Linked DNA regions of Longimicrobium sp.. Each later gene encodes a partner of the first gene's protein in a complex. Links are inferred from orthologs where the notes say so. Each region holds a gene or a part of one and is shown in the gene's direction. Other genes may lie near its edges.

Region 1 (3,568 bases):
GGGCGTCCGCATCGAGCTGTGGGGCGACGAGATCGAGCGCATCTCTCGCTTCGAGCCGCTGACGGGCGACACCATCGCCACGCTCACCCGTACGGCCATCCTTCCCGCCACGCACTTCGTCACGGCCAAGAGCAAGCTGGAGCGCGCGGTGGACCGCATCCGCCGGGAGCTGGACGAGCGGCTGCGGGAGCTGCTGGGCGCGGGGCGGCTGCTGGAGGCGCAGCGGCTGGAGTCGCGCACCAACTTCGACATCGAGATGATGCTGGAGATCGGCACCTGCTCCGGCATCGAAAACTATTCCCGCCACATCGCGGGACGTGCGGAGGGCGAACGGCCGGCGTGCCTGTTCGACTACTTTCCCGAGGACTTCCTGGTGGTGGTGGACGAGAGCCACGTCACCGTGCCGCAGATCGGCGGGATGTTCAACGGCGACCGCGCGCGCAAGCTCACCCTGGTGGACCACGGCTTTCGCCTTCCCTCGGCGCTGGACAACCGTCCGCTGAAGTTCGACGAGTGGGAGCAGCTGGTTCCCAAGGCCGTCTTCGTGTCCGCCACGCCCGGCGAGTACGAGTTCGCGCAGAGCGGCGGCGTGGTGGTGGAGCAGATCATCCGCCCCACGGGGCTGCTGGACCCGGTGGTGGAGATCCGTCCGGTGAAGGGGCAGGTGGACGACCTGCTCCACGAGATCCGGCTGCGCGCCGAGCGCCAGGAGCGGGTGCTGGTGACCACGCTCACCAAGCGGATGTCGGAGGACCTGACGGACTTCCTTCAGCAGAACGGGGTGCGCGTGCGCTACCTGCACTCCGACATCCAGTCGCTGGAGCGGGTGGAGATTTTGCGCGACCTGCGGCTGGGCAAGTTCGACGTGCTGATCGGCATCAACCTGCTGCGCGAGGGGCTGGACCTGCCCGAGGTGTCGCTGGTGGCCATCCTGGACGCCGACAAGGAGGGCTTTCTGCGCTCCAGCAGCTCGCTGATCCAGACGGTGGGCCGCGCCGCGCGCAACTCCCAGGGCACCGCCATCCTGTACGCCGACCGCATCACCGGGTCGATGAAGCGGATGATCGAGGAGACCGATCGCCGGCGGACCATCCAGGTGGAGTACAACGAGAAGCACAACATCATCCCGCAGACGATCTTCAAGTCGGTGGGGGAGATCGAGAGCAGCACCCGCGTGGCCGACGCGCGCACGCCCAAGGTGGATGCCAAGGCTGAGGCCGCCAAGTCGGCGGAGCGCAAGGCCGTGCTGGAGGGCAAGAAGAGCCCGGCGGAGCTGATGGCGCAGCTGGAGCAGGAGATGCGCGACGCGGCGTCGCAGCTGGACTTCGAGCGGGCCGCGCTGCTCCGCGACCAGCTGCTGGAACTGAAGGCCGAGGTGGACGGCGCCCGGCCCGCGCAGCGCCGTTCGGTGGCGTCGCTGCGGGCATGAGGGACGTGCTCGGCGAAGAGGCGCTGCAGGCGTGGGGGCTGCGGATCGGCGCCGAGGCGCGGACGCCGCTCATCCTTTGCTTGCGCGGTGACCTGGGGGCGGGGAAGAGCACCCTGGCGCGGGCCATCGCGCACGGGGCGGGGGTGGAGGGCGACGTTCCCTCGCCTACGTTCAACTTGGTCTTTCGCTACGACACGCCGCGCGCCCGGGTGTGGCACCTGGACCTGTACCGGCTGGAGCGCGGCGACGAGGTGTGGGAGCTGGGGTGGGGCGATCTGGGCGCGGACGGCGACCTGGTGATGATCGAGTGGCCGGAGCGCGCCGAGGCGCTGCTTCCGCCCGTGCGCTGGGAGATCGAGCTGCTGGAGCACGAGCCGGATTCGCGCGAGGTGACCGCGTCGCCCGTGGGCGATCCGCCGCCGCTGCCGCCCATGCGGGAGGCGTCGTGAGCGGGCTGTTGCGCGGGCCCCTGCTGGCGCTGGACAGCTCCGGCCGCTCCGCGTACGTGGCCGTGGAGGTGGACGGGCGCGTGCTCGCGGGGGAGACCGTCTCGGCCCAAGCCAATGCGTCGTCGGCGTTGATGCCTGCCGTGGACCGCGCAGTGGCCGCCGCGGGGCTGCGGCCCCGGGACGTCGCGGCCGTGGTGTGCGGCGGGGGGCCGGGCTCATTCACCGGGCTGCGCATCGCCGCGGCGACGGCAAAGGGGATCGTCCGCGCGCTGGGCGTGCCGCTGTACGCCTACTCGGGGCTGATGGCCGCGGCGGCCGCGCACCGGGTGGACGAGCGGCCCGTCTGCGCGTTGTTCGACGCCCGCAACCACGAGGTGTACGCGGGGTGCTGGTCGTTCGGCGGCGATTGCGTGCGCGAGGAAGTGCTCGGTGTCGCCGCGCTGGGGATCGACGAGCTGGTGGAGCGGCTGCGCCGCCTGCCTGTGCGCTTTGTGGGGGACGGCGCAGCGCTGCACCGGGATGCGCTCGTGGCGGAGTTCGGCGGCGATGCGGTGGACGTGGAGGACCGGTCGCTCGCGCGCGGGCTGCTCTGGCTGGCGCGCGCGGCGGCCGACGCGGGGCGGGTGGCGGACGCGGCGGCGTGGGAGCCGGAGTACGTGCGCGCCGCTGGGGTGGAGCGCATCGCGGCGGCCAGGGCGGGCGCGTGATGTCGACGCCGATGGCGGACACGCCGATGGCGCGGGCTGCGTCGTTCCACGTCCGCCGCTGCCGCGAGGGCGACATCGCGCGGGTGCTGGAGATCGAGATCTCGAGCTTTACCATGCCGTGGAAGGAGGACACCTTCCGCGGGCTGCTGAAGCGCACCGACAGCGATTTCCTGGTGGCCGAGATGGACGGCGACGTCGTGGGCTACGCCGCCGCGTGGACGGTGCTGGACCAGGCGGAACTTGGCAACGTGGCCGTGGCGCCCGAGGCGCGCGGCGCCGGGGTGGGCGGCGCGCTGGTGGACGCCGTGGTGGACCACGTGCGCGACCGTGGCGCCGCGGAGCTGTTTCTGGAGGTGCGCGTTTCCAACGAGGCGGCCAAGTCCGTCTACCGCCAGCGCGGCTTTACCGGCGTGGGCCGCCGCCGAGCGTACTACTCGCACCCCACCGAGGACGCGCTGGTGATGCGGCTGCGGATACAATCGTTTTCTTGACACGCATCGGGCGCCCCTTTATCATGGCGCTTTCGCGTCCACTCTGTTCGCTTGAATTCACTGAGGAGGAGCCGTGGCCCGCAGCCTGAACAAGGCCATTCTGATCGGAAACCTGGGGCAGGACCCCGAAATCCGCACCATTCCCAGCGGTGCGCGCGTCGCGCAGTTCTCGGTGGCCACCACGCGCCGGTGGAACGGTCGCGACGGCCAGCAGCAGGAAAAGACCGAGTGGCACCGGATCGTGGTGTGGGAAAAGCTCGTCGACATCGTGGAGAAGTGGGTCAAGAAGGGCGACCGCATCTACGTGGAGGGCGAGATCGAGTACCGGCAGTACGAGGACAAGGACGGCGTTACCAAGTACATGACCGAAATCCGCGCCCGCGAGATCATTCTGCTGGGCGGCGGCCGTGAGGGCGGCGACCGCGAGTCTGGCGGCGGCGGCGGGTACGGTGGTGGTGGAGGCGGCGGCGGTGGTGGCTACGGCGGCGGTGG
Region 2 (8,421 bases), on another replicon or contig:
AGTTCCTTGGTGCGCGCCCCGGGTGGGCGCTGGAGGCGACGAGCGCCGTGGACGGGTCCGTGCTGGACGAATCCGGGCGGCTGTGCGTGCTGCCCCAGCGCCACGGCGTGGACGGCGCGTTCGCGGCGCGGCTGCGGAGGCCCGCGTGAGCCGCAAGCCTCCGCGCTACTACGCGCGCGTCCGGCCGCCGTCGCGGGGCTGGCATCGCGAGATCCCCGGCCGCGTCCGGCGGTACTTCGACGAGCGCCGCCTGCAGAAGTACGTGCTGATTACCGGGCTGTCGATGTTCGTGGTCGGCTACCTGGTGATGACGTTCCTGTTCTTTCCCGGCTTCGGGCGCTCGCCCATCGTCACGGTCCCTGACCTGACCGGGCGCACGGCGGGGCAGGCGGAGCGCGCGGTGGAGCGGCTGGGGCTGGAGATGCTGCGCGGCGGGCAGCTGCCCAACCCGCGTGTGGGCCGCGGGCGCGTGCTGATGCAGACGCCCCTGCCCGGCGAAGAGGTGGCGCGGGGCACGCAGGTGCGTATCGTGCTCAGCTCCGGGCCGGAGACGCGCGTCGTGCCCTCCATCAAGGGGCTCTCCCGCGCGGACGCCATCATCCTGCTGCAGCGCTACGGCTTTCGCGTGGCCATCCGCACCATGCTGCACCGCAGCGAGGAGGGCAGCATCATCGGCCTGCGGCCCGAGGCGGGGAAGCCGGCCGCGCTTCCCGGCCCGGTGGAGCTGCTGATCAGCGCGGGGCCGCCCAAGGTGCTGGTGCCCAGCGTCGTCGGACTGCTGGAGGACGCCGCCCAGGCGCGGCTGCAGGTGACGTCGCTGAGCGCGGGCCGGGTGGCGTACGATCCGGCGTCCGCCGAGCCGGCGGGAACGGTGATCGCGCAGTCGCCGGCGGCGGGCGACAGCCTGCGGATGGGAAGCTCCGTCCGGCTGACGTTGGCCGGCGCGGACCCGAACCCGCCGCCGCCCCCCGCCGCGGACACGGTGGCGGTGGATTCCGCGGCGGCGGAACCGGCGGTGGAAGAGCCCATCCCCGATCCGGAGCCTGAGCCGGACGAACCCCCGCGGCGATAGGCTGCGGGACAAGAGACACTGAACAGCGGGACGATGGCGATACGATGGCGAAGCGGCGGCAGTGGGTGTGGTGGGTGGCGACGCTGGGGGTGCTCGCGGCGCTGCTGGCGGCGGGGTGGAGTGTGCGCGATCACTTCCTCCCCATGGACGTGGGCACCCGCGCCCCCGACTTCCGGGCCGTAGACCTGCAAGGCCGTCCCGTGTCGCTTTCGGCGCTGCGCGGCCAGGTGGTGCTGGTGAACATCTGGGCCACGTGGTGCGGCCCCTGCCGCGACGAGATGCCGTCGATGGAGCGGCTTCACCGCGAGTTGGGCCCGCGCGGGTTGAAGATCGTGGCCGTCAGCGTCGACAAGGCGCCCACGGGTGCGAAGGATCTGCAGGCGTTCGCGCAGGAACTGGGGCTGACGTTCACCGTGTGGCACGACGCGTCCGGGCGCATCCAGCAGACGTACCGGACCACTGGCGTGCCCGAGTCGTTCCTGGTGGGGCGCGACGGCGTGATCGTCCGCAAGGTGATCGGCGCGACGGAGTGGGACCACCCCGCGCAGGCCGACCTCGTGCGCCGCCTGCTCGCCGAGGGACCCGCGTGAAGCGGTCGCTGGCCCGCAGCCTCACGTACAACTGGCGGCTGAAGCTTTCCGCCCTGGCGCTGGCCGTCCTCATCTGGGCCGTAGTCAGCGCCGAGCAGGTGACCAGCCAGTGGATTCCCGTGCGCGTGGATCCCGTGGTGCGCGACCCGGAGTTCGTGGTGACCGCCCCGGCCGAACCGGCCGTGGTCAGCGTGCAGGTCACCGGACCCGGCCGCGAGCTGTGGGAGCTGGCCATCAACCGCCCCACGCTGGTGCTCTCGGTGCGCGACGTGGGCGAGCGGCGCACCTTTGGGCTGGACCCGTCGATGGTGCGCATTCCGCAGGGGCTGGCGGTGCGGGTGAGCGACGTGCGGCCGTCCGTCGTCACGCTGGGGCTGGAGCGGCTGACCAGCCGCATGGTGCCCGTTCGGGCGCGCATCGCCGCACGGTCGACGCACCGCTATGCGGTCGGCGAAGACCTGGTGATCCTTCCCGCCGAGGTGCGGGTGACCGGCCCGGCGGACCGCCTTGCCGCGCTGGAGGCGCTCACGACGCGCAGCTTCGACGTGGTGCCCAACGACTCCACCTTCAGCCACGAGGTGGCGCTCGACACCGCTGCGCTCGATGGGCTGAGCTTCGCCCGCACGCGGGTGCGGGTGAGCGGAACGGTGGACCGGCGCGTGGAGCGGACGGTCGGGCCCATCCGCGTCTCCGCGCCGGACGGGCTGCAGGCGCAGCCCGCGGAGGTGACCGTCCGCCTCTCCGGGCCCGAGCGCGCTTTGCGACGCGTGTTCCCTGGCGCGTTGCGAGCCGTGATTTCGCACGATTCGCTTCCGCCGGCGCTTCCTCCCGCGGGTGCCGACGCGCGGGTGGTCGTCGAGAGGTTGCCCGCGGGCGTGACGGCCACGGCAGTTCCCGAGCGCGTGCGGGTGCTGCCCCCGGGTGCCGCGCCGTCGCCGCCGTCCGCAGCCAATCCCGCTCCCGCGGCCCAGGCACCCCGGTGAGCGGCGAACCGCTGGTGCTGGCGATCGAGACCAGCTGCGACGAGACCTCCGCCGCCGTGCTGCGGGGTGAGCGCGAACTGCTGGGGCACGTGATCTTCACGCAGGACATCCACACGCTGTACGGCGGCGTGGTTCCGGAGCTCGCTTCCCGCGCCCACCTGCGCACCGTGGATGACGTGGTCGCGGGCGCGCTGCGCGAGGCGGGCGTGGGGCTGGAGGACGTGGACGTCGTCGGTGTGACCGCGGGGCCCGGGCTGATCGGCGCGCTGCTGGTGGGCGTCGCGTGGGGGAAGGCGGCGGCGTGGGCCGCGGGCAAGCCGGTGGTGGGCGTGCACCACATGGAAGGGCACCTGTTCGCCACGCACCTGGAGCACCCCGGCGCCGAGCCGCCGTTCGTGGCCCTCCTCGTGTCCGGCGGCCACACCATGCTGCTGTGGGTGCCCGCGTGGGGCGAGTACAAGCTGCTGGGTGCGACGCGTGACGACGCGGCGGGCGAGGCGTTCGACAAGGCGGCGAAGATCCTGGGACTGCCATACCCCGGCGGACCGTCCATCCAGCGCGCCGCGGCCGAGGGAGACCCTACCCGCCATCCGCTGCCCCGTCCGCTGCTCAACCGCGGCGAGCGCCCGGGTGACCGCGAGTACTACGACATGTCGTTCAGCGGGCTGAAGAACGCCCTGCGGCTGCTCGTGCGCCGCCTGGAAGGGGAGGGAAGGCTCGCGGACGAAGTGCCGCACGTGGCCGCCTCGTTCCAGGCGGCGGTAGTGGACGTGCTGGTCGCAAAGACGATGCGGGGCGTGCGCGAGATGCGCTGCCCGCGCGTGGTGCTGGGCGGGGGCGTGGCGAACAGCCGGGCGCTTCGCGAGGCGCTGGCCCAGCGGCTGGGGGAGAACGGCCAGTTGTACGCGCCGTCGCCGCGGCTATCCACCGACAATGCGGCCATGATCGCCCGCGCCGCGCTCTTCCGCTGGCAGCGCGGCGAGGTGGGCGGGCTGGAACTGAACGCCCGCGCGGACCTGCCGTTTCCCGGGCTTACGAAGTAACGGAACCCGCCGTGGCACGGGGAGTGAAGGACAGGAACGAAGTCGGGAAGTCACCACCGTACGAACGTCGCTCCAGGGCCGGCTTTGATCTCGCTTCTTCACGTTTCGGACCTTCACTTCGGCCCGCCGCACCACCCGGAGGTGGCGCGGGCACTGCACGCCTTTGCGCACCGGCTGCAGGCCGACTGCATCGTGGCCTCGGGCGACTTCACCCAGCGCGCCACCGAGGAGCAGTTCGCCGAGGCGCGCGCATTCCTGAACACGCTCCCCAGCGTTCCCCTGATCGTCACGCCGGGGAACCACGACGTGCCGCTGATGCGGATCGCCGAGCGGGTGCTCGATCCCTATCGCTACTACCGCAAGCACATCCTCCCGGAGCTGGACACCGTTACCGACATCCCGGGTGCGCGCATCGTCGCCATCAACTCCACCGCGCCACTCAAGGCTACGGTCAACGGCCGCATCCACCAGTGGCAGATCGACTTTGCGCGCGAGGCGTTCCAGGGGATCGCTGACGAGACGTACCGCATCGTGGTGGCCCATCACAACTTCGCGCCGCCGCCGGACTGGGAGGGCGCCGATGCCATGCCCCAGGCCAGGCGCGCGCTGGACGCGTTCACGGCCATGCGCGTGGACCTGATCCTGGGCGGCCACCTGCACCGCGCGTACATCGGCAACTCGCTCGACGTGTACGCCGGGGCAGACCGCGAGCACGGCATCGTCATCGCGCAGAGCGGCACCACCACCTCGCGGCGCGGGCGCGCGCGCGAGCGGGAAAAGAACTCGCTGAACGTGCTGAAGCTGGATGACAAGCACATCCGCATCACGCACTACATGTACTTTGACGACGCGGGCGACTTTCTGCCCACCAGCCGCCACCTGTTCTATCGCCGCGGCCGGCCGCCGCTGGACGACGAGGGCGAGGTGACCAAGGCGCTGTGGATGGATGACCGCAAGGAGGTGCGCGATGCCGCGGTATGAGCGCCGGCGCCTGTCGAAGGGTGAGGAGATGAAGGCCGTGGGGATGGCGGCCGGCGTAGCAGCGGGCATCGGCGCCGCTGCATGGTACGTTGCGCGGATCTTCCTGGCGCGCGAACGGGTGGCCGGCGCCTCCGCACCCTCCCCCGCATCCGCACAGGAGGCGGGGGGATGAAGAGGAACCGGGCCGTCCGTCTCTTCACCTGGGGGCTGGGCGGGGTGCTGCTGGGCGTAGCGCTCGCCGTGCTGGTGCTGAACATCGTCGCGCGCACCCGGACCGGGCACGAGTTCGTGCTGCAGCGCACCCTGCGTGCGCTGGGCAAGGGGCTGAACGGCGGCCAGCTGCACGTCGACCGCATCGACGGAAACCTGTTCGAGGGCGCCAAGCTGTACGGCGTGTCGCTCAAGGACCGGCAGGGCCGCGCCTTCGTCCTGGCCGACAGCGCCTACCTGGACTACGACGTCAAGACACTGCTCTCGCCGCGCATCCACATCACCCGGGCCACGCTGTACGAGCCCGAGGTGTACGTGTTCAAGCTGCCCGGCGACTCGCTGTGGAACTACCAGGCGATCTTCGCGGCCGCTCCCAACCAAAGAGACACCACGAAGCGCGTGGAGCGCGTCACCCTGCTCGACACCCTGCGGATGATCGACGGCGTGGTGCGCGTTCAGAACGTGTGGAAGCCGGACTCCACGCTATCGGCCCGCGCGCAGCAGGCCGAGATCGCGGCGGCGCTCTCCGACACCTCCGTGGTCCTGGTGAACCGCGTGGGCGGCGGGTACATCCGCACCATGAACTTCCGGCGGATGAACGGCCGCCTCTCCCGCGTCCGCTTCGCGCCGGGAACGCGCTCGGGCTCGCGCATTCACGTGGATTCGTTGCGCACGGAAGCGCAGATCTTCCGGCAGCCGGTGCAGCTGCACCACAGCCAGGGGACCATCGCGCTGCTGAAGGGGCACATCGAGTTCGACGTTCCCGTCGTGCGGCTGCGCAACTCGCTGCTGGCCACGTCGGGCGTGGTTCGCAGCGACAGCTTTCCGCGGTGGTTCAACCCCGCCGAGGCGCCCATGTACGACGTGGCGTTCCGCACCGACTCGGTGGATTTCGGCGACTTGCGCTGGCTGTACAAGCGCTTTCCCGAAGACGCGGCGGGCCGGCTGTCGCTGCGCATCGAGTCGCGGCCGGGCGGCACCATGTTCCTGGCGCGCAACGCCGACGTGCGCGCACCGGGCACGCACATCACGGGCAGCTTCGGCATGCAGGTGGGCGACACCCTGCGCTTCATGGACGTGGCCCTGAAGGCGGAGCCCGTGCGCGTGTCCACCATCGAGCGGATGCTCCCCGAAGGCCTGCCCGTGCGCGGGCTGCAGCTGGGCGGGGCGGAGATCCGCGGCGCTCCCTGACGGGAATGGATCACGCGGAGGCGCGGAGGACGCGGAGAAAAGCAGAGGAAGCCCTCCGCGACCTCCGCGCCTCCGCGTGAGATTCCTTGATCGTCAGAGAAACGCAGCGGGCCCGGAGGATGATCCTCCGGGCCCGCTCTCGTCGTTGCTCCACCCGGCTCAGCCGGCGGCCACCAGTTCCCCCTGCGACGAAGGGGCGGGCGCCAGCCGGCGCACGACGGTAAGGATGCGGTGCAGGTTGCACGGCTTGGGAAGCAGCGCGCTGAAGCCTTCTTCCAGAACGCGCGCCTCCGGCCACTTCAGGACGTCGGCCGTGAGGGCGACCACGGGGATGCCGGACGTTTCCGGCGACTGCGCCAGCTCCCGGCGCGCCGCGATTCCGTCCATGCGAGGCATGCGCATGTCCATCAGCACCACGTCGGGGCGGGAGTCGCGGGCCATCAGCACGCCCTCCGCGCCGTCGCGGGCCTGGAGTACGCGGTAGCCGGCGTGCTGAAGCAGGACGCCGCAGACGGTCTGGTGATCGGGGTCGTCGTCGACGATCAGAACGGTAACGGGCGGCATGGACCAGCTCCGCGGGCGGGCTTCCGGATGGGGGATGGAAACATCAATGTAGTCGCCGTTACTCGATTGTACAACGTATTTGTAGGGTTACGACGTTCCCCGACGCTTTTCGTTGTCGCGGGTTCACTGAAGTCGGGGCCTCGGCTGCCTTGGGGCCCTCACCCGGCCGCGCTGACACGCGTGCCACCCTCTCCCACAAGGGGGGCGAGGGTGTACATCCAAGAGTCGCGCTCGCCAAGCCAGCCGAAGCGCACGCTGTCATCCAGAGGCCCAGGCGCACCGCACTGGCCCGGGGCCCAACCCTCGCGGGCCGAAGGATCTAGCGGCGGACACGTACAAGCTCGGGTGCGGCAGCGGCCAGTGTAGCCGGGGCCTCCGCTGCCGCCGGGCCCTCACCCGGCCGCGCTGACACGCGTGCCACCCTCTCCCACAAACAGCGTGCAAACAGCGTGGGAGAGGGGGTACACACCACGATCGAGCGCACCAAGCCAGCCGAAGCGCAATCGAATTCTCCCCTCTCCGCATGCGCAGCATGCGGGGAGGGGCCGGGGGAGGGGCCCACCCGGGGCATGAGCCACGGTCAGCCGAAGCGCACCGAGCTCCGCCAGCCTCCGCGCGCCCCGCCGCGCCGCGCCCGTGAAGCGAGGCGACTCCGGCATCTGTGCCGCTGTCGCGTCCAAGCTGGGAAGTGGCACATGCAAGATCCTTCGGCCCGCGAAGGGTGTGCTAGGGGCAGGTTTGGCGCACCTGGGCCTCAGGATGACAGGCTCTGGTGCGGCGAAGGGCCTTGGTAGCGCACCACACTGGCTCCCTTCCCCCGCGCTGTTTGCGGGGGAAGGGCTGGGGATGGGGGGCGCCCGCGGGATGCGCCAGATCCAGCCTCCTTCGCCGAAGGTTCTCCCTCTCCGCACGCAATTTCTGCGGGAGGGGCCGGGGGTGGGGCCCCAAAAACGAGAACCGCCCCTCCCCCGAAATCCGGGGGAGGGGCGGTCTTTCATCCACGCTCCAGCGCGACGATTACTTCTCGTCCGTGTACGTCGGGCGAGGAGGCGTGTCGATGTGCGCCTGGTGGTGCGTGCGCTGCACCACGCTGTTCCGCCGGCCGTACAGGAAGTAGATCGCCAGGCCGATGGCCAGCCACAGGAACAGCCGCTCCCACGCAACACGCGGCAGCCCCGTCATCAGGTACACGCACGACAGGATGCCCAGGATGGGGAACAGCGGCACGAACGGCGTCTTGAACGGGCGCGGACGGTTCGGCTCCTTCACGCGCAGGTACCACACGCCCGCGCACACGATGCTGAAGGCCAGCAGCGTGCCGATGGACACCAGGTGTCCCAGCTCCGACACGTCGTAGTACCCCGCCAGGAACGCGCAGACCAGGCCCACCAGCGCGCTGCTGATGTGCGGCGTGCGGAAGCGCGGGTGCAGGCGGCTGAACACCGGCGGAAGCAGGCCGTCGCGCGACATCGTGTAGAAGATGCGCGGCTGGCTCATCAGCATCACCAGCATCACCGACGAAAGACCGGCGATGGCGCCCACCTTGATCCACGGAGCCAGCCAGGTGTAGCCCGTGGCGTCGATGGCCACCGCGATGGGCTCGCCCACGTTCAGGCGCGGGTACTCCACGATGCCGGTCATGATCCCCGACACCAGGATGTACAGCACGGTGCAGATGACCAGCGAGCCCAGGATGCCGATGGGCATGTCGCGCTGCGGGTTCCGCGCTTCCTGCGCCGTGGTCGACACCGCGTCGAAGCCGATGTAGGCGAAGAAGATCACGCCGC

Evidence for each region.
Region 2: the proteins of tsaE (region 1) and tsaD are in contact, whole or in part, in a crystal structure (PDB 6N9A), measured with the Thermotoga maritima proteins. The link is inferred for Longimicrobium sp. from one-to-one orthologs. Residues at the interface, in WP_004082108.1 of Thermotoga maritima: Leu37, Gly38, Lys46, Lys57, Val59, Lys60, Ser61, Thr63, Phe64, Thr65, Leu66, Met67, Val69, Pro71, Tyr82, Arg83, Leu84, Asp86, Asp88, Phe89, Asp93, Ile128, Asp130, Glu131, Arg134; in WP_004082750.1 of Thermotoga maritima: Cys10, Asp11, Arg49, His50, Leu82, Gly84, Gly135, Gly136, Glu154, Thr155, Leu156, Asp157, Asp158, Ser159, Glu162, Asp165, Lys166, Arg169, Leu170, Tyr175, Lys213, Thr214, Leu217, Tyr218, Gln221, Arg222, Asn324.

What each region holds. Positions count from the first base shown.
Region 1 is NZ_DATBNB010000785.1:78-3,645, forward strand. Bases 153-3,151 are described here. They hold tsaE (tRNA (adenosine(37)-N6)-threonylcarbamoyltransferase complex ATPase subunit type 1 TsaE), read left to right. Parts: upstream 153-1,425; coding sequence 1,426-1,878; downstream 1,879-3,151. Other genes in these bases: tsaB (tRNA (adenosine(37)-N6)-threonylcarbamoyltransferase complex dimerization subunit type 1 TsaB), read left to right, coding at 1,875-2,585; rimI (ribosomal protein S18-alanine N-acetyltransferase), read left to right, coding at 2,585-3,076. UniProt on the Escherichia coli protein: Required for the formation of a threonylcarbamoyl group on adenosine at position 37 (t(6)A37) in tRNAs that read codons beginning with adenine.
Region 2 is NZ_DATBNB010000319.1:2,948-11,368, reverse strand. Bases 1,666-4,664 are described here. They hold tsaD (tRNA (adenosine(37)-N6)-threonylcarbamoyltransferase complex transferase subunit TsaD), read left to right. Parts: upstream 1,666-2,641; coding sequence 2,642-3,688; downstream 3,689-4,664. Other genes in these bases: VIB55_RS08710 (hypothetical protein), read left to right, coding at 4,656-4,664; VIB55_RS08715 (metallophosphoesterase family protein), read left to right, coding at 3,773-4,664; VIB55_RS08725 (hypothetical protein), read left to right, coding at 1,666-2,645. Also shown: 16S rRNA (cytosine(967)-C(5))-methyltransferase RsmB, read left to right, coding at 1-149; VIB55_RS08735 (PASTA domain-containing protein), read left to right, coding at 146-1,072; VIB55_RS08730 (TlpA disulfide reductase family protein), read left to right, coding at 1,117-1,662; more of VIB55_RS08725, read left to right, coding at 1,659-1,665; more of VIB55_RS08715, read left to right, coding at 4,665-4,669; more of VIB55_RS08710, read left to right, coding at 4,665-4,841; VIB55_RS08705 (hypothetical protein), read left to right, coding at 4,838-6,070; VIB55_RS08700 (response regulator), read right to left, coding at 6,230-6,634; VIB55_RS08695 (amino acid permease), read right to left, coding at 7,652-8,421.